3 regions of the Pseudomonas aestiva genome follow, and region 1 is predicted to be linked to each of the others. Evidence: predicted binding sites of a transcription regulator. Region 1 holds the regulator's gene; each other region holds the start of a gene.
What was found. The regulator FliA, encoded in region 1, starts transcription of late flagellar genes. The targets are predictions, from matches to a motif close to CTAAAGTTTNNNNNNNNNNNGCCGNTAA.
Positions count from the first base shown of each region.

Region 1 (9,909 bases):
GCGATAGTCGTCGCGGTAGCGCTCGGGCATTACCCAACGCGCCGCGTCGAGCACGCGCAGGTTGCCTGCCTGGCAGGGTAGCAGGCCCAGGAACCAGTCTGGCTGACCAAACAGCGGCGTCAACTCTTCGTCGGTCAGCGGGTAAATGGAGCCCAGGCACACCAGGGGCGCGGCCAGGGTCAGGCCGGCCACGTCGAACAGCAGGCATTCGAAGGGTTCTTCGCCCCACTCGGGGCGACCTTCCAGGTGCACGGCGCCGGGCGGTACGCCAGCCGCGGCGGCGGGCTGCACCGCCGGGGTACCGAGGGCAATGCCCTCCACCACCGGACGCGCCGGCTCGGCGGCGGGGGCCAGTTCGGGGACGCGCCAGTCCAGCTCGATGTCGGTTTCCGGCGGCAACGGCACCTGGGTTGCAGGCTGCAGCACCTCGGGCAGGGCGACGCCGGCACGGCGGGCTGCCAGCGGCACGACCCGGGGTTGCCACGCGGCATCCCGTTCGAGCTCCTCGCGCACCGCGGCGGCGAATTCGTCTTCGCTCACGCTGGCGATCGGCGCCGCCGGTGCCACCACGGAAGCCACGACCGGCGTGGATTCGGCGGTCGGCAGTTCCAGGAACGCGTCCAGCAACAGGGCATCGAGATAGCCCTGGAGGACACGCTGAGGACGATTGTCGAGAGACGTCGGTTGGCTCATGGCGATCTACGTGGGTGAGTTGTCCAGCCTATCGGCCGGCAGGGTGGAAAACTTGAATCAGGCGACCTGGCTGCTGGGCGCGCCGTCGAGCAGATGCCGCAGCAACGCCCGGTAGGCAATGACGCCGCGGCTGTTCATCTCGTAGCGCGACGGCACCTGCCCGGAACGACTGGCGTCGCGCAGCCGCGTATCGATGGGAATGAAGGCCTGCCACAGCTGCGCCGGATAGGTGCTGCGCAGCACCTTGAGCGTACCGATGGAGGCCTGGGTACGGCGGTCGAACAGGGTCGGCACTATGGTGTAGGGCAGCGCCTGCTTGCGCGAGCGGTTGATCATGGTCAGGGTGTTGACCATGCGCTCGAGCCCCTTGAGCGCGAGGAATTCGGTCTGGGTCGGAATCACCAGATGCTGACTGGCCGCCAGGGCATTGACCATCAGCACGCCGAGCAACGGCGGACTGTCGATCAGCACATGATCGAAGTCGTTCCACAGCTGTGCCAGGCTCTTGGAGATCACCAGGCCCAGGCCGCTCTGGCCGGGCGACTGACGTTCCAGGGTAGCCAGCGCCGTGCTGGACGGCAGCATCGACAGCTGCGGATGACTGGTGGGCAGCAGCAGCCGCTTCGGCAGGCCCTCCGGAACCTGACCACCGTGCTGGAACAGGTCGAACGCGCTGTGTTCGAGGCTGTCCGGATCCTGACCGAAATAGCTCGTCAGTGAGCCGTGGGGATCGAGATCCACCAGCAGGACGCGCTTGCCTTCATCGCCGAGCAACCCGGCGAGGGCAACGGTGGTGGTGGTCTTGCCCACCCCACCCTTCTGATTGGCGACAGCCCAGACTCTCATGTGCAGACTTCCTCCCGACGACACGACCAGCCGGGTCAAGGTGCCGGCTTGGTGACCGGCGACGAAGATTTGACAGGCGCCACCCCGGGCGCCAGTTCTCCAGGCGATCCTGCAGATTGTGTGCCAGTCGACGGATTTTGCAAGGTGCTCTGTGGCCGGAACAGGTCGAGATTGCGCGAGATCAGCAGAACCACGCGCCGATTGCGGGCGCGATTGACGTCGCTGGTGTTGTCGACCACCGGCTGATAGGCGCCATAGCCCACCACGGCCAGGCGCTGCGGCGCGATGCCGTTGCCGATCAGCAGCCGCACGATACTGGCCGCCCGCGCCGCGGACAGTTCCCAGTTGGTGGGATACAGCGCCGTGCTGATGGGGCGGTCATCCGTATAGCCCTGTACCTGGATCGGATTCTTGAACGGCGCCAGAATCTTGGCCACCTTCTCCATGAGGCCGAAGGCGGGATTGCTCGGCAGGGAGTCGCCGCTGGCGAACAGCAGATTGGAGCTGAGTTCGATCTCCAGCCACATCTCACTGGCCTTGATATTCAACTGGTCGCCGGCGATGAGATCGCCGAAGGTGGCGCGCACACTGTCGGCGATCTGCTGCAGCGGGTCGCTGGGGGTGCCCCTGGCCGGCTGAGCGGCACTGGCGTCCATCACCGTCGGTGTCACGCCCGCGGGACGCTGATCGCCGAGGGGAATGGGTTTGAGCGAGCGCTCCGGCTGACTGAAGATGCCCGACAGGCTGTCCGAAAGCACCTTGTACTTGCTTTCGTTCAATGAAGAGATGGAATACATCACCACGAAAAAGGCGAACAGCAGGGTAATGAAGTCCGCGTAGGAGACCAGCCAGCGTTCGTGGTTCTCGTGTTCTTCGGGACGGCGGCGGCGACGAGGCATGCGGCGTCCTCCTAGTCCAGAAAACCTTGCAGCTTCATTTCGATGGAGCGGGGATTCTCACCCTCGCCGATGGACATCAGCCCTTCCAGCAGCATTTCCCGGTAGCGGGACTGTTGCTGGGCCAGCGCCTTGAGCTTGTTGCCGACCGGCAGCAACAGCAGGTTGGCGAAGCCGACACCATAGATGGTGGCGACGAAGGCCACGGCGATGCCGCTGCCCAGCTGGGAGGGATCGGCGAGATTCTGCATGACATGGATCAGACCCATCACCGCGCCGATGATCCCGACCGTGGGTGCATAGCCACCCATGGCTTCATAAACCTTGGCGGCAGCGATGTCGCGATCTTCCTGGCCGTAGAGATCCACCTCGAGGATGCTGCGCAGGGCCTCGGGCTCGGTGCCGTCCACCAGCAGCTGCAGGCCCTTGGCGGCATAGGGATCGGCTTCGCGGGCGACCAGGGGTTCGAGACCCAGCAAGCCTTCCTTCCGCGCAACGTTGCTCCAGTTGACCACCTTGCGGATGCCGCCAACGAGGTCCAGCCGTGGCGGTACGAATACCCAGGCCAGCATGGTGAGGGCCCGGCGCAGTACCGGCAGGCGGGTCTGCAACAGGACGGCACCGAGAGTGCCGCCGACCACGATAAGCGCCGCCGGAGCGTTGGCCAAGGCGGTAAAGGAACCGCCCTCCAGCAGGTTGCCACCCATGATGGCGGTAAAGGCCAGCAGGATGCCGATGAGACTGAGAACGTCCACGCTCAATGCCCTTCTGGCCAGAGACCGCCTGCCGTCACGAACAGGCCTCGGTCAGGTGTCTGCCGATGTCGTCCAGGCCATAGATGGCGTCGGCCAGATTGGCCTTGGCGATGGCCATGGGCATGCCGTAGATGACGCAGCTGGCTTCGTCCTGGGCCCACACCTGGCTGCCGACCTGCTTGAGCATCCGCGCGCCTTCGCGGCCGTCGGCGCCCATGCCGGTCAGGACCACCGCCAGCACCTTGTCGGCATAGGCCTTGGCCGCGGAGCCAAAGGTCACGTCGACGCAGGGTTTGTAGTTGAGGCGCTCGTCGCCGGGCAGGATCTTTACCGTGCCGCGGCCGTCCACCATCATCTGCTTGCCACCGGGTGCCAGCAGAGCCAGTCCCGGACGCAACTGGTCGCCGTCCTCGGCTTCCTTGACGCTGATGCGACAGAGCTTGTCCAGGCGCTCGGCGAAGGCCTTGGTGAAGGCCGCCGGCATGTGCTGGATCAGCACCAGCGGTGCCGGGAAATTGGCTGGCAGCTGGGTAAGCACCCGCTGCAGAGCGACCGGGCCGCCGGTGGAGGTGCCGATGGCCACCAGGCGATAGTGCTTGCGCTTGGGCGGCGGCGAAGCCGGAGCCGTGGCTGCATGACTGGCAGGAGCGCTGCTGGGCGCCACCGGACGCGCCGCCGGGCGAGCGGTGGCCGGCGCGGTCGCGGTACTCGCGGGCGTAGCCGGCGCGACGCTGGGGGCCACGGCGAAGCGCCGGTTGGAACGGGCGATATGGTGGATCTTCTCGCACAGCAGCTTTTGCACACTGGCGGGATTGCGCGAGATGTCCTCGAAATTCTTCGGTAGGAAGTCGACCGCGCCAGCATCCAGGGCATCCAGGGTGACCCGGGCGCCTTCATGGGTGAGCGAGGAGAACATCAGCACCGGGGTCGGGCACTTCTGCATGATGTGGCGGACCGCGGTAATGCCGTCCATCATCGGCATCTCGTAGTCCATGGTGATGACATCGGGTCGCAGCGCCAGGGCCTGGTCGACCCCTTCGCGCCCGTTGCTGGCCGTGCCCACCACCGAGATGTTGGGATCGGCCGCCAGGATTTCCTTGAGCCGACGCCGGAAGAAGCCGGAATCGTCCACCACCAGTACTTTTACCGGCATACGTTGAAACTCCTAACTGGGGCGGCGCAGGCCGCCCGATGGCGCCAGGCCCAGGGCCCGACGCCGCTCGTATCGGGCCGACTCAGAGTCCGCGACGGGCGTAGCGCTTGAGCATGCTGGGCACATCGAGGATGAGCGCGATGCGCCCGTCGCCGGTGATGGTCGCTCCGGACATGCCGGGCGTTCCCTGCAGCATCTTGCCGAGTGGCTTGATGACCACCTCTTCCTGGCCCACCAGCTGATCGACCACGAAGCCGATGCGCTGGGTGCCCACCGAGAGGATCACCACATGCCCTTCCCCCTGCTCCACATGGGCCGCATTGGGCACCAGCCAGCGCTTGAGGTAGAACAGCGGCAGCGCCTTGTCGCGCACCACCACCACTTCCTGGCCGTCCACCACGTTGGTGCGGGACAGGTCGAGGTGGAAAATCTCGTTGACGTTGACCAGCGGGAAGGCGAAGGCCTGGTTGCCCAGCATCACCATCAGCGTCGGCATGATCGCCAGGGTCAGGGGCACCTTGATGACGATCTTGGAGCCCTGGCCCTTGGTCGAGTAGACGTTCAGGGTGCCGTTGAGCTGGCTGATCTTGGTCTTGACCACGTCCATGCCCACGCCACGACCGGAGATGTCGGAGATCTCGGCCTTGGTGGAGAAACCCGGGGCGAAGATCAGGTTGAAGCACTCGGTCTCGGTCAGGCGATCGGCCGCGTCGCGGTCGAGCAGGCCTTTTTCCACGGCCTTGTTGCGCAGCAGATCCGCGTCCATGCCCTTGCCGTCATCGGAGATCGACAGGAGGATATGGTCGCCTTCCTGCTCGGCGGAGAGCACTACACGCCCCGCGCGGGACTTGCCGTTCTCTTCACGTTCGGCCGGTCCTTCGATGCCGTGGTCGACCGCGTTGCGCACCAAGTGCACCAGCGGATCGGCCAGGGCCTCGACGAGGTTCTTGTCCAGGTCGGTTTCTTCGCCGACCAGCTCCAGATTGATCTCTTTCTTCAGGCTGCGCGCCAGATCGCGGACCAGGCGCGGGAAGCGGCCGAAGACCTTCTTGATCGGCTGCATCCGCGTCTTCATGACCGAGGTCTGCAGATCGGCGGTGACCACGTCGAGATTGGACACGGCCTTGGCCATGGCCTCGTCGCCGCTGTTCAGGCCCAGACGCACCAGGCGGTTACGCACCAGTACCAGCTCGCCGACCATATTCATGATCTCGTCCAGCCGTGCGGTATCGACCCGCACGGTGGTCTCCGCCTCGCTGGTGGGACGTTCGGCGGGCGCTGCCGCTGCCGGCTTGGGCACCGCGGCCTCGGCAACCGGAGCCGGTTTCGGCGCGGGTGCAGGTGCAGGCTGAGGCGCAGCTACCGGTGCCGGCGCAGCAGCAGCAGGTGCGGCTACAGTGTCGGCAACTGCCGCGGGACCACTGAATCTGCCCTTGCCGTGCAATTCGTCGAGCAGGGATTCGAATTCGTCGTCGGTGATCTCGTCACCACCCGCCGCCGCCGGAGCCGCTGCAGCCGGGGCTGCTGCGGCCGGTGCCGCGGCCTCGTTCGCGACGAACTTGCCCTTGCCGTGCAATTCGTCCAGCAGGGCCTCGAATTCATCGTCGGTGATGTCATCACCGCTTGCGGCAACGGCAGCAGGCGCTGCGGCAGCAACCGGCGCAGCGGCCGGCGCGTCATGGAACTTGCCCTTGCCGTGCAACTGATCAAGCAGGGCTTCGAATTCGTCATCGGTGATGTCGTCACCACCGGCGGTCGCAGGCGCTGCCGCTGCCGCACTCGGCTCGCTACCCAGGGCATCGAGCAGATTCTGGAAATCGGCATCGCTCAATTCCGGCTCGGCAGCTGCAGCAGCAGCGGCGGGCGCCGGTGCCGCGACCACCGGAGTGGCAGCTACGGGCGCAGCCGCTACCGGCGCCGGTTCGCTGCCGGCCGGATCGGCCAGGCGGGCCAGCGCCGCCAGCAACTCGGGCGAGGCCGGGGTCGGCTCTTCGCGTTCCCGAACCTGACCAAACATCTCATTGACGGAATCCAGCGCCTGCAGCACCACATCCATCAGTTCGGCATCCACGCGGCGTTCGCCCTTGCGCAGGATGTCGAAAACGTTTTCCGCGATATGACAGCACTCGACCAGGGTATGGAGCTGCAGGAAACCGGCACCGCCCTTTACGGTATGGAAGCCACGAAAAATGGCGTTCAGCAGATCCATGTCATCCGGACGGCTTTCCAGCTCGACCAATTGTTCCGACAACTGTTCGAGAATCTCGCCGGCCTCTACCAGGAAATCCTGGAGGATCTCTTCATCGGCGTCGAAGCTCATTCCTGCACTCCCCAAGAGGGTCTGGGTCAGAAGCCCAGACTGGATAGAAGATCGTCGACGTCGACCTGAGCGGCCACGACGTCTTCACGCTTATCGGCATGAATCTGCGGACCTTCACCCTTCATCGTCTTTTCTTTTCGATTCTGTTCGATCAGCGCGCTGTGATCGTGACTGAAGCCGGTATAGCGATCGACCTGGCTGGCCATCATCACCAGCTTGACGAGGTCTTTCTCGATCTGCCCGACGAGATTGACCACGCGCTTGATCACCTGACCGGTAAGGTCCTGGTAGTCCTGCGCCAGGAGGATGTCGTTGAGCTTGGCCGACAGTTGTTCGGCACTGCTCTCGCTGTGGCTGAGGAAGGCATCGACGCGCTTGGCCAGCTCGCGGAATTCGTCCGCGCCCATTTCCCGGCGCATGAACTTCTTCCAGTCGGCATGCACGGCACGGGCTTCGTCGCCGAAGTTGCCCACCAGGGGCGCGCTCTCCTCCACCAGATCCATGGTTCGATTGGCGGCGTTCTCCGTCATCTTCACCACGTAGGAGAGACGATCGGTGGCATCGCTGATCTGGGAGACCTCTTCGCCGGCCATGCCGCGCGGATCGATCTCGAAGTTGACGATGGCGTTGTGCAACTCGCGGGTCAGCTTGCCGACTTCCTGGTAGAGCCCCCGGTCACGCAACTGGTTGAGTTCATTGATGACATGCACCGCCTGGGTGAAGTCGCCACTTTCCAGGCATTTCACCAGCTCCTGGGCGTGCTGTTTTAGATTCGACTCGAAGTCGCTGAAGCTGTTGGTGCCAAGCTGATCCATAACGTCCCCGCGGCTTTCTTCAGCCGTTCACCCGCTCGAAGATCTTGTCGATCTTTTCTTTCAGCACCTGGGCGGTGAAAGGCTTGACCACATAGCCATTCACGCCGGCCTGAGCGGCTTCGATGATCTGCTCACGCTTGGCCTCGGCGGTCACCATCAGCACCGGCAGGGTCTTCAGGCGCGCATCGGCGCGTACCTGGCGCAGCAGGTCGATGCCGGTCATGCCGGGCATGTTCCAGTCGGTGACGAGAAAATCGAAGTTGCCGCTCTGCAACATCGGCAGGGCGGTGTTGCCGTCGTCTGCTTCGGCGGTATTGGTGAATCCCAGATCGCGCAGCAAATTCTTGATGATGCGTCTCATCGTGGAAAAATCATCCACGATGAGGATTTTCATGTTCTTGTCCAAGTCGACCTCCGTCCTAATCCGCACACACGCCGCAAGGCGCGCCTAAGCAATCGTAGTAGCCTGAGTACCAGCCGGTTAACGCGAACGCCATTCCGCCAGCCGCGCCCGCAGGCGTGCCGCGCATTGACTGTGAAGTTGGCAGACGCGTGACTCGCTCACGCCCAGCACCTCGCCGATTTCCTTGAGGTTGAGTTCCTCGTCGTAATACAGCGAGAGCACCAGACGTTCACGCTCCGGAAGATTGGCGATGGCGTCGGCCAGGGCCTTGCGGAAGCGCTCGTCTTCCAGACCGCGACCGGGTTCGAGTTCATGCGAACCGCTCTCCTCGAGCCCATGCTCACCACCCTCCATGAGGTCGTCGAAACTGAACAGGCGACTCCCCATGGTGTCGCCAAGGATGCCGTAGTACTCATCCAGACTCAATTTAAGTTCGGCCGCGACTTCGGAATCTTTAGCGTCGCGACCCGTGCGCGCTTCCACGGCGCGAATGGCGTCGGTGACCATGCGCGTGTTGCGGTGCACCGAGCGCGGCGCCCAGTCGCCCTTGCGGACCTCGTCGAGCATGGCGCCGCGGATGCGGATGCCGGCGTAGGTCTCGAAGCTGGCGCCCTTGCCGGCGTCATATTTGCGCGAGGCCTCCAGCAGACCGATCATGCCGGCCTGCATCAGGTCCTCGACCTGCACGCTGGCCGGCAGACGCGCCAGGAGGTGGTAGGCGATGCGTTTCACCAACGGCGCGTAGCGGTTGATGAGTTGCTCCTGCTGGGTACGTTCCGAGGTTTTGCTGTACATGCGAAGCCCGCTGGATGCTGTCATGCGTGGGTACCGATGGCTGGTTGCACAAGGCGCTCGACAAAGAACTCGAGATGGCCGCGCGGATTGGCGGGCAACGGCCAGCCATCGACTCTCTGAGCTACCGCACGGAAGGCCAGCGAGGCCTTGGCACGCGGAAAGGCTTCGAACACGGGGCGCTGTTTCTGTACGGCTTTGCGCACCGCCTCGTCGAACGGAATGGCGCCCACATACTGCAGGGCGACATCCAGGAATCTGTCGGTCACCTTGGTCAGCTTAGCAAAGAGATTGCGACCTTCCTGGGGCGTCAGCGCCATGTTCGCCAGAACCCGGAAACGGGTGACGCCATGGTCGCGATTGAGCAGCTTGATCAGGGCGTAGGCATCGGTGATGGAGGTGGGCTCGTCGCACACCACCACCAGGACTTCTTGGGCGGCGCGAACGAAGCTGACCACCTGGTCGCCGATGCCGGCAGCGGTATCGACGATGAGCACATCGAGGTTCTCGCTGATGTCGCTGAAGGCCTGGATCAGACCGGCGTGCTGGGCCGGCGTCAGATTGACCATCGCCTGGGTGCCCGAGGCCGCCGGAACGATGCGGATGCCGCCCGGGCCGTGCAGCAGCACGTCGCGCAGCTCGCACTCGCCGGAGATGACGTCGGCCAGGGTGCGCTTGGGCGACAGGCCGAGCAGAACGTCGATGTTGGCGAGGCCCAGGTCGGCGTCGAGCAGCATGACGCGCCGCCCGATATCGGCCAGGGCCAAGGCCAGGTTGACCGACACATTGGTCTTGCCGACACCGCCTTTACCGCCCGTGACCGCTATGACTTGGACGGGATGCATGCTACCCATTGCCTGATACCTTTGATTGAAATCCGTCACACTTTAGACTAAGTGCATTTGGCGTGCCCAGGCATGCAATGCACCACTACCGTTCGTCTGCGCTAACCGGCGCGGCGGGCATTGCCTTGATACAGGCCGGCAAGCATGCCGGCCATGGTTTCTTCGCTCGGCTCCTCGGAGGCCTGCAGGCTCACCGCACGGCTCACCAGCTGGTGGCTGCGGGCCGGATGCAGGTCGTCCGGGATACGCGGGCCGTCGGCGATATAGGCCACCGGCAGACGCTGGCTGATGGCCAGGCCCAGGGCTTCGCCGAGGCTGGCGGCTTCGTCCAGCTTGGTCAGCACGCAGCCGCTCAGGCCGCAGCGCCGATAGCTGTGGTAGGCCGCCTTGA
Region 1 is NZ_CP150916.1:3,278,956-3,288,864, forward strand. It holds gene AABM56_RS15220 (chemotaxis protein CheW) at 1-693, opposite strand, end outside; gene AABM56_RS15225 (ParA family protein) at 751-1,539, opposite strand; gene motD (flagellar motor protein MotD) at 1,575-2,438, opposite strand; gene AABM56_RS15235 (flagellar motor protein) at 2,450-3,190, opposite strand; gene AABM56_RS15240 (chemotaxis response regulator protein-glutamate methylesterase) at 3,225-4,343, opposite strand; gene AABM56_RS15245 (chemotaxis protein CheA) at 4,426-6,663, opposite strand; gene AABM56_RS15250 (protein phosphatase CheZ) at 6,690-7,478, opposite strand; gene AABM56_RS15255 (chemotaxis response regulator CheY) at 7,498-7,872, opposite strand; gene fliA (RNA polymerase sigma factor FliA) at 7,960-8,700, opposite strand; gene fleN (flagellar synthesis regulator FleN) at 8,697-9,527, opposite strand; gene flhF (flagellar biosynthesis protein FlhF) at 9,620-9,909, opposite strand, start outside.

Region 2 (9,909 bases), 330 kb from region 1:
AGCTTGGTACTCAGGGCGGCGTTCTTCAGCATCGGTCAGTCCTTTGAGAGAGGACCATCGCGCCTGCTGGACGCGACGGTTCAGTTCCAGAAGAGATCACCGCGCAGGCATCGCCGGATGAAAGGATTCGGCTGATCAAGTCTGGCTGTTGATTGCCGAAAAAATCCTGGCGGCAGCGGCCTGCGAATGACTGCTCATAACGCCTGCAAGTAGCGTGCTAGAGGGGTTAGGTGATGCGGAGGTGCCGTTGCGAACGGCTGCTTTGCCGCCCGAGCGGAGAGGCGCTTGCGGCAGAGACGGGCGGCCGGAGGAGCGCACCGCCGCAGACGTCTGACGTCCGGATGGGTCGCGGTGAGCGAGGCGGGACAGTCAAGGGCGGGAAGACCAGCGGCAGGCGACTGGGCAGTCCGAGGAGGGTGTCGCGGGCGGGAACGGGCGGTTGCAGCGAATGGGGAGCGGGGAGGACCTGGATCGGTCCTCCGCTCTGGCGGTCGAGCGCCGGGAGGGGGTTCAGGCCACCCGGAAGCGGCCGACCAGCGCCTGCTGTTGTTCGGCGAGACGCGCCAGTTCGCGACTGGTGACGGCGGTCTGCTCGGCACCGGCGCTGACCTGGATCACCAGGTCATTGATGTCGTTGACGTTGCGGCTGATCTCTTCGGCGACCTGGCTCTGCTGCTCGGCGGCCGAGGCGACCTGGATGTTGCGGTCGTTGATCAGGGTCACGCCCTCGGCGATCTCACCCAGCAGCTCGCCGGCGCGGACCACGTTGCTGGCACCGGTCTGTACCTGGCCTAGGGTCTCCTGCATGGCCTGGGTGGCGCGGTCGGAGCCGCTCTGCAGATTGCTGATCATCTGCTGGATGCTGCCGGTGGATTGCTGGGTCTTCTGCGCCAGGGAGCGCACCTCGTCGGCCACCACGGCGAAGCCTCGACCGGCTTCACCGGCGCGGGCGGCTTCGATGGCGGCGTTGAGGGCCAGCAGGTTGGTCTGCTCGGCGATGCCGCGGATCACGTCCAGCACCGAGGAGATGGCGTCGCTCTCGTGCTTGAGTTCGCCGATGATCTCCGAGGTCCGCTCGGCCTGCACCGACAGCCCCTGCACCAGGCCGATGGTGGCCTGCAATTCGCGGCGACCCTGGCTGGTGTTGCCCTCTACCTGGCGCGAGCCTTCCGCGGCTTCGGTGGTGCTGCGGGCGACGTCCTTGACCGTCGCGCTCATCTCGGCGATGGCAGTGGCCACCTGGTCGGTGCCCAGACGCTGCTGGGCGACGTTCTGGCTGGTCTGGAGGGCGACGGCCGAGGCCTCTTCCGCAGCGGTGGCGATCTGCACGGTAGCCGCGCCGATCTCCTGGATCACCTGGCCCAGCTCCTGGCTCATCAGGTTGAGGTTGCCGGTGATGGTGCCGAACTCGTCCCGGCCCTGATAGGCGCAGCGGGCGGTGAGGTCGCGGGTGGCGAGGCGGGTGAGGGTCGCGTTGACCTGCTCGACCGCCTGCTTGATGTTGCGGATGATCACCCAGGCCAGGGCCGAGACGGCCACCAGCACCAGCAGCACCAGGCCGAGGGTGATCCAGAGGTCGCGACTGGCCTTGGCGCGGGCCTGCTCGGCCTGGGCGCCGGCGCTGGCGCCGAGGTCCGCCTCGACCTTGCCCATCAGATCGATGCGCTGGGTGGCCAGGTTGAACCAGTCTTCCGGCTTGACGCCCAGGGCGTCGCCCAGGGGGACGGTGAAGGCCAGTTGCTGGAGGCGGCTGACTTCCTGGGCGCTGGGTTGCTTGAAGGTGTCATCGAGCTGGCGGATGAAATCGGGCGTGGCCTTGCGCTCGAAGGCGTCGGCATAGGCGGAGAATTCGCCCAGGTTGCGGGCGAAGCGCGACAGCAGACCGGCGTCGAAGCGATTCTGGTTGAAGGCCAGGCCCAGCAGCACACGCTCGCGACCGGCGCGCTCCTTCATCTCGACGAACAGGTTGAGGGCGCCCAGGGCGCGCAGGATGGCCGGATCGTCGACACCGGCTTCCAGCGAATGGGTGTAGCCGATCAGCGTCTTGATCAGATCGGTATAGGCCGCACCGGACTGGGTGCTGTTGAGCGCCAGGCCGTCGACCCTGGTGCGCAGATCGGCCAGGCCGTCCAGGGCGCGCAGCAGGCTCTGGATAGCGGCATCGCTGCCGCTGGCCACCGCCTTGAGCGCGCCATGGGCCTGGTCGCTGTCCTGGCGGAAGGTCTTGAGCTTGTCCTGCATCGACTTGCCGCCGCTGCCCAGGAAGACGCCGCTGGCGCCCCGCTCACGCTGCAGGCTGGTGACCACGGCGCTGATGCGCTGCGCCGTGGCGCTGGCGGTCACGGTGTGCTCCATATCCTTGAAGGTTTCGTAGCGGTCGGCGGTGTAGAGTCCGGAGATCACCAGGAATCCAGCCAGCGGCAGGAGCAGGATCAGCAGCAGCTTGGTACTTAAGGGGGCATTCCTGAGCATCGTGGCATTCTCTGAGGCGTTTAGCGGGTACGCCGGCGGCAAGCGAGGAGCCGGCACGGGCAAGATCGATTCCGGTTATGTCGGCACCCGCAGACGAACCTTGATAGTCAGATTATTCATCCACGGGAGTGAGGCGGCGCGAGTAGCGCGGCCAGGCGGTACGGCGGCTGATGAAGACGGCGCCCGGGAAGGCCGGGCGCTATCGTCAGACGTCAATCAGCCCAGTTGCGCCTGGAAGAGCAGAACGTAGCCGAGCATCAGCAGCGGCCAGCCCAGCACCGGCCCGAACACCAGGCGCCACAGCCAGAGCCGCGGCACGAAACCGACGCCATGGACCAGGCCGGCGGAGACACCCAGCATGACCCCCATCAGCAGTGGATGGCTGTAGTGGCCGCTGGCGTCGAGCATCAAGCCCGGGTGAATCATCAGCAGCAGCGCCAGGGGCGCCGCCAGCAGCAGGGACAGCGTCCGTCCTAGTGGGTGGACGCGGGGCAGGGCCTCAGCACTCGGCATCGTCATGGACATCGAGCTCCCGGGTGCTTTCCAGCCAGAGGGCGTTGATGATGCCGAAGCTCGCGGCGAGCAGGACACCGAGGATCCAGGTGAAGTACCACATGAAGGAGTCTCCTTGAGATCGGTGATCAGTAGAGGCCGTGGGGGTTGGCGTCGATGAAGCGGTCATCGACCTTGCACCACATGCGCACGTAGCTCCACAGGGTGTAGGCCAGGATAAGCGGCACGAAAATGGCCGCGGCGACGAACATGATGCCCAGGGTCTTGTGGCTGGAGACGGCGTCCCAGACCGTCAGGCTGGAGGCCGGGTCCAGGCTCGACGGCAGCACGAAGGGAAACAGCGCGCAGCCGGCGGTGGCGAGGGTACCGACGATGGCCAGGGACGTGCCGGTGAAGGCCAGGCCGGCCTGGCGCCAGCTGCTGCCGAGCAGGGCCAGGACGCTGCCGAGCGCCGCCAGCACCGGGGCGAGCAGGGTCAGCGGCTGGGTATGGTAGTTGGCCAGCCAGCCCGGATTGCCGGCGGTCACCACCTTGTGCAGCGGATTCAGGGCGCTGCCCGGATCACCCTGGCTGACCAGCACGTAGCCGTCGAAGCCATAGGCCAGCCAGACACCGGCCAGACCGAAGGTGACGAAGTGGAGCAGGGCGCTCAGGCCGGTGGCGCGACGGGCGCGCTCGCCCAGCGCCTGGTGGGTGCGCAGCATCAGCCAACTGCCGCCATGGGCGCAGAGCATGGCCAGGCTGACCAGGCCGCTGAGCAGGGCGAAGGGGTTGAGCAGGGCGAAGAAGCTGCCGCTGTAGGTGGATCTCAGGGTGTCGTCGAGCTGGAAGGGTACACCCTGGAAGAGGTTGCCGAAGGCCACGCCGAACACCAGTGCCGGGACCAGGCTGCCGGTGAACAGGCCCCAGTCCCAGGCGCTGCGCCAGCGGGTGTTGTCCAGCTTGCTGCGGTAGTCGAAGCCCACCGGGCGCAGGAACAGCGCGAAGAGCACCAGCAGCAGCGCCCAGTAGAGGCCGGAGAAGGCCGTGGCATAGACCAGCGGCCAGGCGGCGAAGAGGGCGCCACCGGCGGTGATGAACCAGACCTGGTTGCCGTCCCAGTGCGGCGCGATGCTGTTGATGGCGGCGCGGCGCTCCTTGTCGGTCTTGCCGATCAGGGGCATCAGGATCATGGCACCCATGTCGAAACCGTCGGTGAGGGCGAAGCCGATTAGCAGCACGCCGATCAGCACCCACCAGGTGAGCTTGAGCACTTCATAGTCGAACATGGCGGTCTCCTCAGACGTTGGCCGGAGCGGCGGGCCTGGCCACGGCGGCCTGGTGCAGGGCGTCGCCGACCTGGGCAGCGCGTTCGTGGTAGTAGCGACCACTGTGCAGGCTGCTCGGGCCGAGGCGGGCGAAGCGGATCATCAGGTACATCTCCACGATCAGCAGCAGGGTGTAGAAGATCACCAGAGCGCCGATGGAACCGAGCAGATCGCCCGCGGCCAGGGTCGAGGCCGACAGGTGGGTAGGCAGCACCTCGCTGATGGTCCAGGGCTGGCGGCCATGCTCGGCGACCCACCAGCCGGTCTGGGTGGCGATCCAGGGCAGCGGCAGGCTGAACAGGGCCCACTTCAGCAGCCAGGGCTTCTTCAGCTCGTTGCGCCGTGTCGAGGCCCAGAGGGCGCAGATGAACAGCGCCAGCATCAGCACGCCGCTGGCGACCATGATGCGAAAGGTCCAGAACAGGCTGGCGACGCCGGGAATGGTGTCCCGCGCGGCCTGGCGGACCTGCTCGGGGGTGGCGGTGACGGGATCGTTGACGTATTTCTTCAACAGCAGGCCATAGCCCAGGTCGTGCTTGCGCGCGTCGAAGGCGGCGCGGGTGGCGGCGGAGTCATCGCCGGCGCGCAGTCGCTCCAGCAGGGCGTAGGCCTGGGCGCCATTGCGGACGCGGGCCTCGTATTGAGTGACCAGGTCCTTGATGCCGGTGACCTGTTCGGTGGTGGAGCGGGTGGCGATCAGGCCCATCAGATAGGGGATCTTCACCGCATAGTCGGTGCGCATCTCCTGTTGATTGGGGATGCCGAACAGGGTGAAGGAGGCCGGGGCTGCCTCGGTGTTCCACTCGGCTTCGATGGCGGCCAGCTTGACCTTCTGCACCTCGCCCACGCGATAGCCGGATTCGTCGCCCAGCACGATCACCGAGATGACCGCGGCAGTACCGAAGGCGGCGGCCACGGCGAAGGAGCGCCGGGCAAAGCCGATGTCGCGACCCTTGAGCAGGTAGTAGCTGGAGATCGCCAGCACGAAGATGGCGCCGGTGACATAGCCCGAGGCCACGGTGTGGACGAACTTCACCTGGGCCACGGGGTTGAGCAGCAGGGCGCCGAAGTCGACCAGCTCCATGCGCATGGTCACGTAGTTGAATTCGGCGCCGACCGGATTCTGCATCCAGCCGTTGGCCACCAGGATCCACAGGGCGGACAGATTCGAGCCCAGGGCCACCAGCCAGGTGACCAGCAGGTGCTGACCCTTGGACAGGCGATCCCAACCAAAGAAGAACAGCCCGATCAGGGTGGATTCCAGGAAGAAGGCCATCAGGCCCTCGATGGCCAGGGGCGCGCCGAAGATGTCGCCGACATAGTGGGAGTAGTAGGCCCAGTTGGTGCCGAACTGGAACTCCATGGTCAGGCCGGTGGTGACGCCCAGGGCGAAGTTGATGCCGAACAGCTTGCCCCAGAACTGGGTCATGTCCTTGTAGACCTGTCTGCCGGTCATCACATAGACCGACTCCATGATCCCCAGGATCACCACCAGCCCCAGGGTCAGGGGCACGAAGATGAAGTGATACAGCGCGGTCATGCCGAATTGCAGGCGTGACAGGTCCACGACGGATTCCGAGATCATCCCGGCAATCTCCTCAAGCTAAAGGAAGGGGTGCTAGTCCAGCAGGTGGGCGCTGACCGCCTGGGTGGCGTCGGGCGGGACCGTGGGGGCGCTGAACCAGAGGCTCCTGATCACCATCAGCAGCGCCAGCTTGATCAGCAGGATGACCAAGAGTTCTTTGACCAGGCGTCCGTTCATGGCGACCTCGTGAGCCGTGGCGCCGCTCCGGGGCGGAGTGGCGACTGCCTGCAGGATGCGCCTGCTGGCCCTGGGCAAAACTGATCCAGATCAATTGGCCAGTGGCCAGCGCCTGGGGCAGGTTGTCGCAGCCGTTCAGGTCGGGTTCAGAGGGGTTAAGACAGCGTTAAGACGCCTGGGCGCAAGGTGGAACCGTGACTGACGCCGGACCGCCTGCCGCGGCGACGCCAGCCCCCGTGTTCAAGACAGGAGAATCCACCATGAACGTCTTCAACAAGATGGCCGCACTCGCCCTGCTCAGCACCGCCAGCTACACCGCCATGGCTGCCGAGATCAACGAAAGACGCGCCCAGGCCGCGCTGCAGCCCAAGCCGGTGCAAGCCGAAGTCGTGGCGGTTCAGCAGCAGGCAGCGGCGCGCTGGGATCAGGTGCTCGATCCCCAGGCCTATGGCCAGGCCGCGGTGCGCTATCAGGCGCGGGCGGTCGATCCGGCGCTGTTGCGGGGCGTGACCTTCGGCTAGCGGCCCAGTCTGCATGCTATGTTGAACCCCTCGAGACGGGTGGAGAGGGGACGAAGATGCAGACGGTCGCAGCCGGGGAAGCGGGACTCAAGCCGCTACGCTGGGAGGCGCATGCCTGCCTGCCACTGGTGCCGGGGCAGGATATGTCCGGCTTGAGTCGCTATCACGAGGCCGGCTTCCATCACGTGTCGCTCAACGTGGGCATGGACATGACGCCTTTCGCGACGGTGCTGCGCACCCTCGCCGGCTTTCGCGCCTGGCTGGCCCGGCACGACGCGCACTTCTGTCTCGTCGGCACGGTAGCCGACCTGCAGCGTGCGCGCGAGCAAGGCAAGCTGGCGGTTTCCTTCGATCTCGAAGGCTCGACCATGCTGCTCGACGACCCGGCGATGGTCGGGCTCTATGCCTCCCTAGGGGTGCGCCAGATGCTGCTCGCCTACAACCGCGATAACGCCTGCGCCGGGGGTTGCCACGGCGCAGGCGGCGGTCTGATGGCACTGGGTCGCGCGGTGGTGGCGGCCGGCAATGCGGCGGGCATCACCCTCGACTGCGCCCACGCCAGCGAGCGCGCCAGCCTAGAGATCATGGCGGTCTCGACGCGGCCGGTGGTCTTTTCCCACACCAACATCAAGGCGCTGCATGACCATCCCCGGACGATCAGCGACGAGCAGATCCGCGCCTGTGCCGACCAGGATGGGGTGATCGGCCTGACCGGGCTAGGCATCTTTCTGGGTGATCCCGCGGCCTCGGTGGCTAGCTATGTCCGCCAGATCGACTACCTGGCGGAGCGGGTCGGGATCCGGCATATCGGCATCGGACTGGATACCGAGCTGTGCCCGGCCGACCATGACCTTCCCGCTGGTGTCGACGCTGAAGACTGGTGGCCGGCACGCCACTATGGACAGCCGCACGGTCATACCCAGCTGCAACCCGAGGCGCTACCTGAACTGGTCAGCCAACTGACAGGTCGGGGCTACACCACCGCTGACATAGACGCCATCCTGGGCGGGAATTTCCTGCGCATCGCGAGCCAGACCTGGCCGTCTGCGGCTACCTGAATCCAGTCGTAAGGCGCTTTCCCTGGCCTAGACGTACTGCGCCGCCGCATAACCCGAAGCCCAGGCCCACTGGAAGTTGAAACCGCCCAGGTGGCCGGTGACGTCCAGTACCTCGCCGATGAAGTACAGGCCGGGCGACTTGAGCGACTCCAGGGTCTTGGACGAGACCTCGCGAGTGTCGACGCCGCCCAGGGTGACCTCGGCGGTGCGATAGCCCTCGGTGCCCGCCGGGACCAGTTGCCAGTCGTGCAGCCGCGCGGCGATGGCCTTGAGTTCGTCGGGGGTGTATTGCTTCAGGGGTTTGGACTGGAACCAGCTGTCGGCGAGCAGGGTGGCCATCTTCTTGGTGAACAGCTCGCCCAGCAGGGTCTTGAGTTCGCTGTTGGGGCGCGCCTGGCGCTGCTCGGCGAGCCATTGGGCGAGGTCCAAGTGCGGCAGCAGGTCGATGCTGAGGCTGTCGCCCGGTTGCCAGTAGGAGGAGATCTGCAGGATCGCCGGACCGCTGAGGCCGCGGTGGGTGAACAGCAGATTCTCGACGAAGCTCTGGCCGTTGCAGCTGATCCGGCAATCTTCCACCGCCGTGCCGGACAGGGCGCTGCAGAATTCCTTGAGCTGCGGATCGGTGATGGTGAAGGGCACCAGGCCGGCACGGGTCGGCAGCAGCTGATGGCCGAACTGGCGGGCGACCTGATAGCCGAAGCCGGTGGCGCCCAGGGTCGGGATCGACAGGCCACCGGTGGCGATCACCAGGGATTCGCCGCGCACCGGGCCCAGGCTGGTCTGCAGCTGATAGCCGCCCGGGTCGAGGCGGGTGATCTCCTGCACCGGGGTCTCCAGGCGGATGTCGACGCCGCCGCGCTCGCATTCGTCCAGCAGCAGGGCGAGGATGTCGCTGGCCTTGTTGTCGCAGAACAGCTGGCCAAGCTTCTTCTCGTGATAGGGCACGCCGTGCTTGGCCACCAGGGCGATGAAGTCCCACTGGGTATAGCGGGCCAGGGCCGACTTGCAGAAATGCGCGTTCTGCGAGAGGAAGTTGGCGGGCTCGCAATAGAGGTTGGTGAAGTTGCAGCGGCCGCCGCCGGACATGAGGATCTTCTTGCCGGCCTTGTTGGCGTGGTCGAGCACCAGGACCCGGCGCCCGCGCGCGGCGGCGCTCAGGGCGCACATCAAACCGGCCGCGCCGGCACCGATGATGATGACCTGGGTATCGAACACTGCGACTCCTTACCGATAGAAAGAGGGCCACTGGCCCGCGGCGGCGCATGTTACCCGATCGCCGGGGCGGGGTGGGGGGCCGCTGTCGGCGCGTTCCGGTACGCCGTCGCGCCCGACCCTTCCGGGACGTAGCGGTCAGCCAGCCGCGCGCTAGGTGGTCAGGTGCGTCTCGCGCTCGGCGAGGATCTCCTGCAGCCGGCGAGACAGGGCGTCCGCCGAGTAGGGCTTGTGGATCAGCTCGAAGCCCTGGGCGCCATGGGTCGCCAGCACGTGGCTGTAGCCCGAGGTCAGCAGGATCGGCAGGCTGCGATAGAGGCGTCTGATCTCGATGGCCAGTTCCAGCCCGCTCATGCCGGGCATGACGACATCCGAGAAGACCACATCGAACCGGCCAGGCTGGTCGGCGAGCAGGGCGAGGGCGCGCTCGGCATTGGCGGCCAGCACCGCGTGGTAGCCGAGATCGCTCAGCAGGTCGACGGCGAAGCTGCCGACCTCGAGATTGTCTTCAACCACCAGGACGGTGACCCCGCCGCCATCGGCGGTTGCCACGGCATCGTCCAGGGGCGGTGGCTGTCCGGTTGCCGGCGCGATCGGCAGATAGAGGTGGAAGGTCGTGCCGCGACCGACCTCGCTGGTGACCCGCACCTCGCCACCGGACTGCTTGATGAAGCCGAACACCTGACTCAGGCCGAGACCGGTGCCCTGGCCGACTCTCTTGGTGGTGAAGAAGGGTTCGAAGATCTGTTCCAGGTGCTCCCGGACGATGCCGCTGCCGTTATCCGTCAGGGCGACGGCCACGGCCGGGAGGGCCAGGGCCGGCTGGGTGGCAGTGGCCGGAATGCTGGCGACGGTGCCGACGCTGATGGTCAGGCGCCCCGCATCGCTCATGGCGTCCCGGGCGTTCACCGCGATGTTCACCAGGGCGGTATCGAACTGGCTGGGGTCGGCATAGACCAGGCAGGGGTCGTCGCTGACCTCGAGTGCGATGCCGACCTGCGAGCCGAGCAGGGTTTCCAGCATGTCGCTCATGGCCAGGACATTGTCCCGGGCGGAAAATACTT
Region 2 is NZ_CP150916.1:2,944,098-2,954,006, reverse strand. It holds gene AABM56_RS13810 (methyl-accepting chemotaxis protein) at 1-32, opposite strand, end outside; gene AABM56_RS13805 (methyl-accepting chemotaxis protein) at 511-2,472, opposite strand; gene AABM56_RS13800 (cyd operon YbgE family protein) at 2,689-2,985, opposite strand; gene cydX (cytochrome bd-I oxidase subunit CydX) at 2,972-3,088, opposite strand; gene cydB (cytochrome d ubiquinol oxidase subunit II) at 3,114-4,253, opposite strand; gene AABM56_RS13785 (cytochrome ubiquinol oxidase subunit I) at 4,264-5,877, opposite strand; gene cydP (cytochrome oxidase putative small subunit CydP) at 5,911-6,054, opposite strand; gene AABM56_RS13775 (hypothetical protein) at 6,315-6,575, shown strand; gene AABM56_RS13770 (dipeptidase) at 6,632-7,633, shown strand; gene AABM56_RS13765 (NAD(P)/FAD-dependent oxidoreductase) at 7,661-8,848, opposite strand; gene AABM56_RS13760 (PAS domain-containing protein) at 8,999-9,909, opposite strand, start outside.
Region 2: a site for FliA is predicted at 2,550-2,577, ahead of AABM56_RS13805 (methyl-accepting chemotaxis protein). Genes of this name have one in related genera too.

Region 3 (9,909 bases), 2.1 Mb from region 1:
AGGCGACCACGTCGGTCACCACCTGCTCGGCCAGCGCCGAGGAGTCGACGATCATGGCGTTCTGGCCACCGGTCTCGGCGATCAACGGGATCGGCCGGCCCTGGGCGTCCAGACGTCCGGCGATGTTGCGCGCCAGGATCTGGGCCACCTCGGTGGAGCCGGTGAACATCACGCCCTTGACCCGCACATCGTTGACCAGGGCGGCGCCGATGGTGGAGCCCTCGCCTGGCAGCAACTGCAGCACGCCCTCAGGGATGCCGGCTTCCAGCAACAGACGCACGGCCTGGGCGGCGATCAGCGGGGTCTGCTCGGCCGGCTTGGCCAGCACCGTGTTGCCGGCGGCCAGGGCCGCGGCGATCTGGCCGCTGAAGATGGCCAGGGGGAAGTTCCAGGGGCTGATGCAGACCACCGGGCCCAGCGGGCGGTGGCTGTCATTGGCGAAGTCACGGCGCACCAGGGCGGCGTAGTAGCGCAGGAAATCCACTGCCTCGCGTACCTCGGCGATGGCGTTGGCGTAGGTTTTGCCAGCCTCGCGCACCAGGAGGCCCATCAATGGCTGCAGCTGCGCCTCCATCAGTTCGGCGGCGCGATCCAGGGCCGCGGCGCGCTGCTCGGGCGGGGTGGATTGCCAGATGGGCGCGGCGGCCAGGGCCTCTTCCAGGGCGATGTCGACATCGGCGCGAGTGGCGTTGCTGACCTGGCCGACACGGTCGCGGCGATCGGCCGGATTGAGCACCGGCTGCGCAATCGACGGCTCGCTGGCGCGACCCAGCAGCGGACGGGCTTCCCAGGCGGTGTTGCCACTGGCCAGCAGCGCGGCCGACAGCGAACCCAGGCGGTGCTCGCTGGACAGGTCCAGGCCGCTGGAATTGCAACGCTCGGCACCGTACAGGGCGCTCGGGTGGGGAATGCGCGGATGCGGCAGGCCGATGGCGCCTTCGCTGCTGGACTGCTGCTCGATCTGCACCACCGGATCGGCCACCAGCTCGTCGAGGGAGATGGAGTGGTCGGCGATGCGGTTGACGAAGGAGGTGTTGGCGCCGTTTTCCAGGAGGCGGCGGACCAGGTAGGCCAGCAGCGTCTCGTGGGTGCCCACCGGGGCATAGATGCGGCAGGGCCGCGCCAGCTTGCCGTCCTTGACGCTGCCCACCACCTGCTCGTACAGCGGCTCACCCATGCCGTGCAGGCACTGGAATTCGTACTGGCCGGGGTAATAGTTCTGCCCGCCGAGCTGGTAGATGGCGGCCAGGGTGTGGGCGTTGTGGGTGGCGAATTGCGGGTAGATGGCTTCCGGCGCGGCCAGCAGCTTGCGGGCGCAGGCCAGGTAGGCCACGTCGGTGTAGACCTTGCGGGTATAGACCGGATAACCCTCCAGGCCTTCCACCTGAGCGCGCTTGATCTCGCTGTCCCAGTAGGCGCCCTTGACCAGGCGGATCATCAGGCGGCGACGGCTGCGCCGGGCCAGGTCGATCAGGTAGTCGATCACCAGCGGGCAGCGCTTCTGGTAGGCCTGGATGACGAAGCCGATGCCGTTCCAGCCGGCCAGTTGCGGTTCGAAGGACAGGCGCTCCAGCAGATCCAGGGAGATCTCCAGGCGATCGGCTTCCTCGGCGTCGATGTTCAGGCCGATGTCGTAGCGCTTGGCCAGCAGGGTCAGTTCCAGCAGGCGCGGGTAGAGTTCGCTCATCACCCGGTCGTACTGGGCGCGGCTGTAGCGCGGATGCAGCGCCGAGAGCTTGATGGAGATGCCCGGGCCTTCGTAGATGCCGCGACCGTGGGAGGCCTTGCCGATGGAGTGGATGGCCTGCTCGTAGGAGGCCAGGTAGCGGCGCGCGTCGGCCTCGGTCAGGGCCGCTTCACCCAGCATGTCGTAGCTGTAGCGGAAGCCCTTCGCCTCGAACTTGCTGGCGTTGGCCAGGGCCTCGGCGATGGTCTCGCCGGTGACGAACTGCTCGCCCATCAGGCGCATGGCCATGTCCACGCCCTTGCGGATCACCGGCTCGCCGCTCTTGCCGATGAGGCGATTGAGCGAGCTGGTGAGGCCGGCCTCGTTGTGGGTCGACACCAGGCGACCGGTCAGCAGCAGCCCCCAGGTGGCGGCATTGACGAACAGCGACGGGCTGTTGCCCAGGTGCGGCTGCCAGTTGCCGGTGCTGATCTTGTCGCGGATCAGGGCATCACGGGTGCCTTTGTCCGGAATGCGCAGCAGGGCTTCGGCCAGGCACATCAGGGCCACGCCTTCCTGGGAGGACAGCGAGAACTCGCGGAGCAGACTCTGCACCATTCCGGAGCGCCCGGTTGCACCCTTGGCATTGCGCAGCTTCTCGGCGATGCGATGGGCCAGTTCGTGGGTAGCCTTGGCCTGGGCCGCGGGCAGGCGCGCCTGCTCCAGCAGCAGCGGTAGCAGCTCTTCTTCCGGCCGGCGATAGGCGGCGGTGATGGCCGAGCGCAGCACGGATTGCGGCAGGATGCTCTCGGCGAACTCCAGGAACGGCTGGTAGACCGGATCGGCCAGGGCCTCGACGGCTTCGTTGTCGCCCTCGGCCAGACGCTGGGCGATACCCTGCAGATCGGCCAGGGTCGCGCCGCTTTCCAGGGTCTCGAGGTAGGTGTAGATGGCCTGCTTGATCAGCCAGTGAGGCGTCCGATCAATGCGGCGCGCCGCTTCCTTGAGGCGATCGCGGGTGGCTTCGTCGAGCTTTACGCCCAGGGTAGTGGTAGTGGCCATGCGCAGGTCCTCAAGCAAGAAGGCGTCGAAATTCGGCGCAGCTTAGCGCTGCTCGAAATAAAAGTGCAACCAAGTGCAACCCATGAGGTTCTACCGTCGATCTGGTTGCACCAGCGGGTAGGTAACAGATCGCAAGGCTATGCAGAGATCAGGCCAAGGGGTGCGACCAGGTTGAACCCCCGGCAGAGGAGAGCCCGCCGCACGAAGAGCGATCGTTAGCCTGGCAAGTGTTACCTGGCTTCACACCAAGGCGCTGGCTTCAGGCCAGGGAAGGGAAATGCGGCAGGACGAATTCGCCCAGTTCCTGGACCACTTCGCTGGCCGGACGCCGCGAGGGCCGCAGGTTGAGCGCCAGATGATTGACCCCCGCCTCCTGCAACTGGGCAAGGTAGTCCACCAGCGCTCGCCGCCCGCAGGACAGTCCGGCATGGATGGGCCGAGGCGGCTGGGCCGGATCGCTGGCCAGTTCGAAGAACAGCCCCTGGGCGAAGGGCTTGAACAGCTCGCGCCCGCCGATCTCGTCCAGCGCCTCGCGCCAGACCCGCGTCAGGGCCGGGACGTGCTCGGCGGGCACGAAGTAGTAGAACCAGCCATCGGCCTTGGCGGCGATCCAGTCCACCGTCTGCCGACTGCGCCCGGTCACCAGCGCCGGGATGCGGCCGTGCACCGGCTTGGGCACCAGATCGGCCAATCCCTGCAGATCGCCGAAACGGCGAAATTCACCCCGGGGAAAATTGGTCTCGCCGGCCAGGCGGAACATCTCGAAGGCATCGCGGAAGCGCTCGCCTCGCCGCTCGAATTCGCTCTCCAGGCCAAAGGCCGGGTACTCCACCGGACGATCGCCGGAGGCCACCCCCAGCACCAGCCGACCATCGCTCAACTGGTCGACCGAGGCCGCCATCTTGGCCAGGTGCAGCGGATGGCGCAGGGTGATGACGGCGCTGCCGGTGGCCAGGGTCAGGTGCTGGGTGATGCCCGCCAGGTAGCCGAGATAGGTGAAGGGCTCGAACACCTGGCCGGCGTCGTTGAAACCGGGATCGTAGAAGGGCACGTCGCGCGCCCAGAGTGCCGCGAAGCCCAGCTGGTCGGCCAGCCGCGCCAGGCGGGCATGGTCGCGCAGGGTGGGCATGGGATCGTCGGGATAGCCTTCCAGCGGCAGCAGAAAACCCAGGGTCAGACGACCCGGCGCGAACAGTCGCGAAAAGCCCGGATGCTGCAGAAAGGCGCGGCGACGCTCCGTGGTGGACATGGGGATTCCTTGCCGGAGAGGGAAAGCGGATGACCTTTCTATGGAGTCTAACGGCATTCCAGGGTTCGCCAGACAACCGATGAGGGCGCGAGGCGTCGCTCATCCCCGCCAAGGGGGGCCGCACCTGCTGGCGACGAGGCCTCCAGCCGCCCTTCCCTGCCGAGTCCAGGCCGGGACCTCTCGACCCCCACCCTTTGGCTGTATCACTAAAGCATGACTAATAAAAAACAGCGCATTAAAACGGCACCACTCGTTCCACCTGAACTTCGTGGCCAGGAATCTACTTCTTCAATAGTCCCGATACTGGGGACCAGCAAACAGCGGAACCCCTCTTTAAGCCTCTATATAAACATTAGACTTACCATTATTTAAATGTTGTAAATACCAAACTTTTCCCCATGACCCTCGGCTAGAATCCGACGCCCTCAGCACTCCTCGAACCCCGGAACTTTCCGCCGAACGTTGGGAAATAGCCCCATGAAAATGAGCAACATGAGTGTTCGTACGAAGCTGTTTTCCGGCTTTACCGTCCTGATCATCCTGACCCTGGCTATCGCCTATGCCGGTTGGAACGGCATCCAGGCCCTGGGCCGACGCGGCAACCTGATCGAACAGTTCAACCAGATCGGGCTACTTGCCCGCGACATGCGCAATGCGCGCAAGGACTTTGCGATCTTGCCGGAAGCGGATCAGGCCAGTCGCTGGAAAAGCGGCATCGATGCCCTCGAACAGCACTTGCAGGATGCCCGTCCGCTGTTCAAACGTCCGGAGAGCAAAGCGCTGCTGGCCCGCACCGAACAGACCCTCAGGGAATACCGTGACCTCTATCGGCAGACGCTGAAGGTGACCCAGGACCGCACCACCACCCTTCAGGACGTGCGCAACACGGGCGATATGCTGGACAAGCGGTTGCAGGAGGCGTCCGGCGTCCTGAACCGCGAAGGCGATCAGGCCAGCGCCCAGCTGCCTTCCCTGCTGGCGGCGCTGCAGCAGCTGCGGATCCACTTGCACCTCTATGTACTCAAGTCAGCCGGCCCGCAACAGGAGGCCTTGCAAGCGTCCCTGGACAGGGTCGGCGAGGTACTCAAGACCCTGCCTTCGACCCCGGAATTGCAGCAGCTGCCAGGGCTCCTTGACGATTATAAGCGCCAGGTCCAACAGCTGTTCAGTATTCAGAAGGCGTACCAGGAGGTTAATCAGGGCCTCTACCAGCATATCCAGGTGCTGCTCAAGACCTCCGACGAAATGAAACAGATACAGAGCCAGTTCCGCCTCGACGATATCCGCGGGGCCAAGCTGATGCTCATTGGCGGGCTGCTGCTGGCGATACTGCTCAGCCTGGTCGCGGCCTGGATCATTACCCGCTCCATCGTGACGCCGCTGCGCCAGACCCTGGCGACCGTGGAGCAGCTCGCTGCCGGCGACCTGACCGTGCAGATCGAGGCGGCGCGCAAGGACGAGATCGGCCAGTTGCAGGCGGCCATGCAGCTCATGATCGTCAATCTGAGCGATCTGATCCGCGAGCAGAAGGATGGCGTCATCCAGGTCGCCAGTGCCGCCGAAGAACTCTCCGCCATCACCGAGCAGACCCGCGCTGGCGCCTCGGCGCAGAAGATGGAGACCGAGCAGATCGCCACCGCCATGCAGCAGATGAGTGCCACCATTAATGAGGTGGCGCGCAATGCCGAACAGGCGTCGACGACCGCCCGCGAGGCCACCCTCAAGACCCGCGAGGGTGACGAGATGGTCAACCAGGTCGCCACCCAGATCCAGACCCTGGCCCAGGAAGTGGACAGCACCCAGACCACCATGGAGTTGCTCAGGCAGGACGCCGACCGCATCGGCGGGGTGCTGGACGTGATCAAGGCGGTCGCCGAGCAGACCAATCTGCTGGCGCTCAACGCCGCCATCGAAGCCGCTCGCGCGGGTGAAGCGGGCCGTGGCTTCGCCGTGGTCGCCGACGAGGTGCGTGGCCTGGCGCAGCGTACGCGCTCCTCCACCGACGAGATCGCCAGCCTCATCACTAGGCTGCACGGCAGCACCGACAAGATGAGCGCCGCCCTGGACCGCAATATCCAGCTGACCGGCGACAGCGTCGACCTGACCCGCCAGGCGGGCGTGGTCCTGGGCAGCGTCAGCAGTGCGGTGAGCGAGATCGAGGCCATGAACGAGCAGATCGCCACCGCGGTCGAGCAGCAGAGCGCGGCCGGTGAAAACATCAGCCGCAGCGTGGTCAAGGTCCACGAAGTCGCCGACCAGACCGCCGCCGCCACCGAGAAAACCGCCGGTTCCAGCACCGAGCTGGCCAACCTGAGCCTGCAGCTGCAAGAGCTGACGTCGCGCTTCAGGGTCTGAGACCTGTTCGGCTTCCGTTCCGCCGAGCTCCCGGCCTGCTCTCGTCGCGGACGGAAGACCTCGGGCGTTGATGACCGGGGACTCGTTCAGGCCTGACACCCAGGGGGCGTCTTGCCCATGCACTTCGGCGACACTTCAACCAGCCAGAAGCCTGCAGCGGAAGAAGTACTGTTATCGGGTGAAAACCAACTACGAAGTTATGGGAGCAATAAAGCCTTCATCCTGACCGAAGTTCGTCAGCCTTTGGACGAAGAGAATCCTCAACAGTCATAAACTTGAAACAAGGGTTCCACAACCTGCTCTCTGTTGTTATCGGTTGAACGATATCTCTTATCTCAACAGATAGTTCCACCTGGAGCCAAGGTGCTTGTCACCGAACCGCTCGTTAGTTCCTGCACAGGCCTTTCGATGTCACTACGGCGGCAAGACGCGGCGTGTTGCCAAGTTCCTGGCAATGAACGCTTTCCCAGCGCCGCTGCTGCTCAACCCTGGTCGTCGTTCAGGCGATCCGTTCGTACCTGCAATCGCGGCCAGCGCTCCACCCAGCCCTTGGTCGCGAGCCGCTGGCGAAAGGCTTCCGGCCGGGGCCGCCAGGGATTGGGCGTGAGATGCAGGGCCAGGAGCCCTTCCTGGGCGAAGGGACTGACGACTTCGAGCTCACCTTCGGCGGTCAGGCGCGCGGCCAGGGCCGTTTCCATCTCGGGCCAATGGGCCATGGCATCCCGGCAGTCGCGATAAGGGCGATCGTCATTGCGCAGATGCATCCGCGCCTGATTCTTCACCGACCAGGGCCGACCCGGCGCCCGCTCCGCCAGCGTCATCTCGATGGACCTGTCCCGCTCGGGTCGACAGTCGGTCGCGTCGAAATGGATGACATCCAGATCCGCCAGCGGCGTCGATTCGGCATGGCCATGCAGTCGATCCCAGACCAGGTTGCGCACGAAGCCTGCAGCCAGCCAGGCGTCTGGCAGCTGCAGGTCGGCGAGGACGCGCAGCAGGCGCAGACGCTCGGCATCGGCCTTCAACCAGGACTCGATCTGGGAGAACACGGGGGTCATGGCAGGACTGGTCAGTCTGGAAATCCCGAAGATGACCGCCTGCACCGCCTTTCGCAACGCCCATCGCCAATAATCGCAATAACGTTTGGTCGTCTTAAGTTTTACCAACAGATGTCGAAAATGTGACGGCTTCGCTAAATCACGTTTGCGAGGCCAACAGGACGTGGTGACCGGTCAGGACATGACCCTTGGCAAGCCCTCGCTCGAAAAGAGGGTGCCGCACCTCGCTGCTTGCTACTGCCCATGCTTCCCGAGGTGTAGATGTTTCGTAACCTGTCGCTGACGCTCAAGCTGTCGCTGCTGCCGGCTGCCGCTCTGCTGGGCCTGCTGCTCTACGTGGCCTATACCTCCGCCCAGCTGGCTGGCAACGATCAACGTCTCGACCAGCTGGAAAATCACAGCTATCCGCTGCTGGAAAAGGCCGACGCGGTGCTCTTCCAGTTTTCCCGCCTGCCCGGACTGTTCAACAGCGCCGTGACCGCCAGTGAACTGGAAACCCTCGGCGAGGCCCGCAAGGTGGTCGACGACATCGACAGCCGCCTGCAGGAAATGGCCGACCTCACCCGCCAGACCTCGGCGCGCAACGACGAGATCTCCGGCTGGCGCCAGGGTATCCATCGCTATGCGGACAACGCCCTGAGCGCCTCCGAGCAACTGATCAAGGGCAGCGGCTCCTTCGATTCCCTGCGGCCCAATCTGGACCGCATGGCCACGGACCTCGCCGCTGCCCAGCAGCTGGGCACCACCCTGCGCAGCCATGCCTATACCGACTTCCAGCAGACCCTGGCCCAGGCCCGCGACCAGAATGCCGACACCACCCGGGTCGGCATCTGGCTGAGTCTGCTGCTGGTGGTGATCCTGGCCGGCGCCGCCGTGCTGACCATCCGCAGCGTGCTCGGCAGCGTGCGCGAGGTGATCACCTCGCTGCGCGCCATCGCCGAGGGCGACGGCGACCTCACCCGTCGCCTGCAGGTCGGCTCGCGGGACGAGATCGGCCAGATGACCGCACTGTTCAACGTCTTTCTCGATCAGCTGCAGGGCACCATCAAGGCCATCGTCGATGCCGCCCACCCGCTGGGCCAGGTGTCCGGCGAGCTCTACAGACTCACCCAGACGGTGGAGAACAACGCTCGTTCCCAGCAGGGTCACACCGAGTCCATCGGCCGTGACATCCAGACCATGAACACCAACCTGCACGAGGTGGCCGACCGCTCGCGCGAGGCCGCCGACCAGGCCTCCGCCGCGGCCGAGCAGTCCGCAGCCGCCCGCACCAGCATCGGCCAGCTGTCGCGCAACATGGGCGAACTCGACGACAGCGTGCGCCAGTCGGCCGAGTCCATGCAGCAGCTGGAACAGGAAACCCGCCAGGTCGGCCTGGTGCTGGACGTGATTAAGTCCATCGCCGAGCAGACCAATCTGCTGGCGCTCAACGCCGCCATCGAGGCCGCGCGCGCCGGCGAACAGGGCCGCGGCTTCGCCGTGGTGGCCGACGAGGTGCGCAATCTGGCTCAGAAGACCGCGCGCTCCACCGCCGAGATCCAGCAGATCATCGAACGCCTGCAGGGCAACGCCCAGCGCGTGCTGCAGGCCATGCAGGGCAGCCATACCCAGGCGCAGGTCAGCGCCAGCAGCTCCCAGGCCGCCACCGCGATGCTCGAAGGCATCGCCCAGGCCGTGGCGCGCATCAACGACTACAACGCTCAGATCGCCCTGCTCACCGGCGAGCAGCTGAGTCTTTCCGATTCGATCAGCAGCGACACCCGCCGCCTGCAGACCGATACCCAGTCCAGTGCGGACAGCACCACCGCCACCGCCCGCATGGGCGAGCAGCTGGTGGTGGTCGATACCGATCTCCGGCAGGCGACCTCGCGCTTCCGCATCTAGCTAGCCCTCTACCGACTTTCCCTATACCGAGAAACCTCTAGGAGCATTTCCATGGCTTTTGCACGTCTGCTCGCCTTCGGCGCGGCCCTCACCTGCGCGGGATCCGCGCTCGCCCTCGATCAGGGCGACTACCGCTTCAACGGCTTCGGCACCGCCGGCATCACCCACCTGGGCGGGGAAGACGACGGCCGCAGCTTCGGCATCAACGGCCAGACCAACGATCACTGGCGTGGCGATCAGCTGAGCAAGCTGGGCGGCCAGTTCCAGTACGGCCTGACCGACAAGCTGGACGCCACGGTGCAGGTCACCGCCAAGGCCGAGCAGGACCAGTGGAAGGCCAACCTGGAATGGGCCTATCTGGCCTTCCACGCCACCGACAACCTGACCTTCCGCGCCGGCCGCCTGCGCACGCCGGTGTTCATGTATTCCGAGACCCTGGACGTGGGTATCACCTACCCCTGGCTGCGCCTGCCCGACGAGGTCTACAGCCAGGTGCAGGTCTCCAACTACGAAGGCGCCGACGCCCTCTGGAGTCTGCCGGTCGCCTTCGGCACCCTGAACGTCCAGGTGAGCGGGGGCCAGGCGGTCAATCGCAACTACTTCGTCAACGATGATCTCTACGACATCGACTACAA
Region 3 is NZ_CP150916.1:351,276-361,184, reverse strand. It holds gene putA (trifunctional transcriptional regulator/proline dehydrogenase/L-glutamate gamma-semialdehyde dehydrogenase) at 1-2,728, opposite strand, end outside; gene AABM56_RS01680 (LLM class oxidoreductase) at 2,988-3,977, opposite strand; gene AABM56_RS01675 (methyl-accepting chemotaxis protein) at 4,470-6,332, shown strand; gene AABM56_RS01670 (nucleotidyltransferase family protein) at 6,815-7,390, opposite strand; gene AABM56_RS01665 (methyl-accepting chemotaxis protein) at 7,652-9,274, shown strand; gene AABM56_RS01660 (hypothetical protein) at 9,326-9,909, shown strand, end outside.
Region 3: a site for FliA is predicted at 7,484-7,511, ahead of AABM56_RS01665 (methyl-accepting chemotaxis protein). Genes of this name have one in related genera too.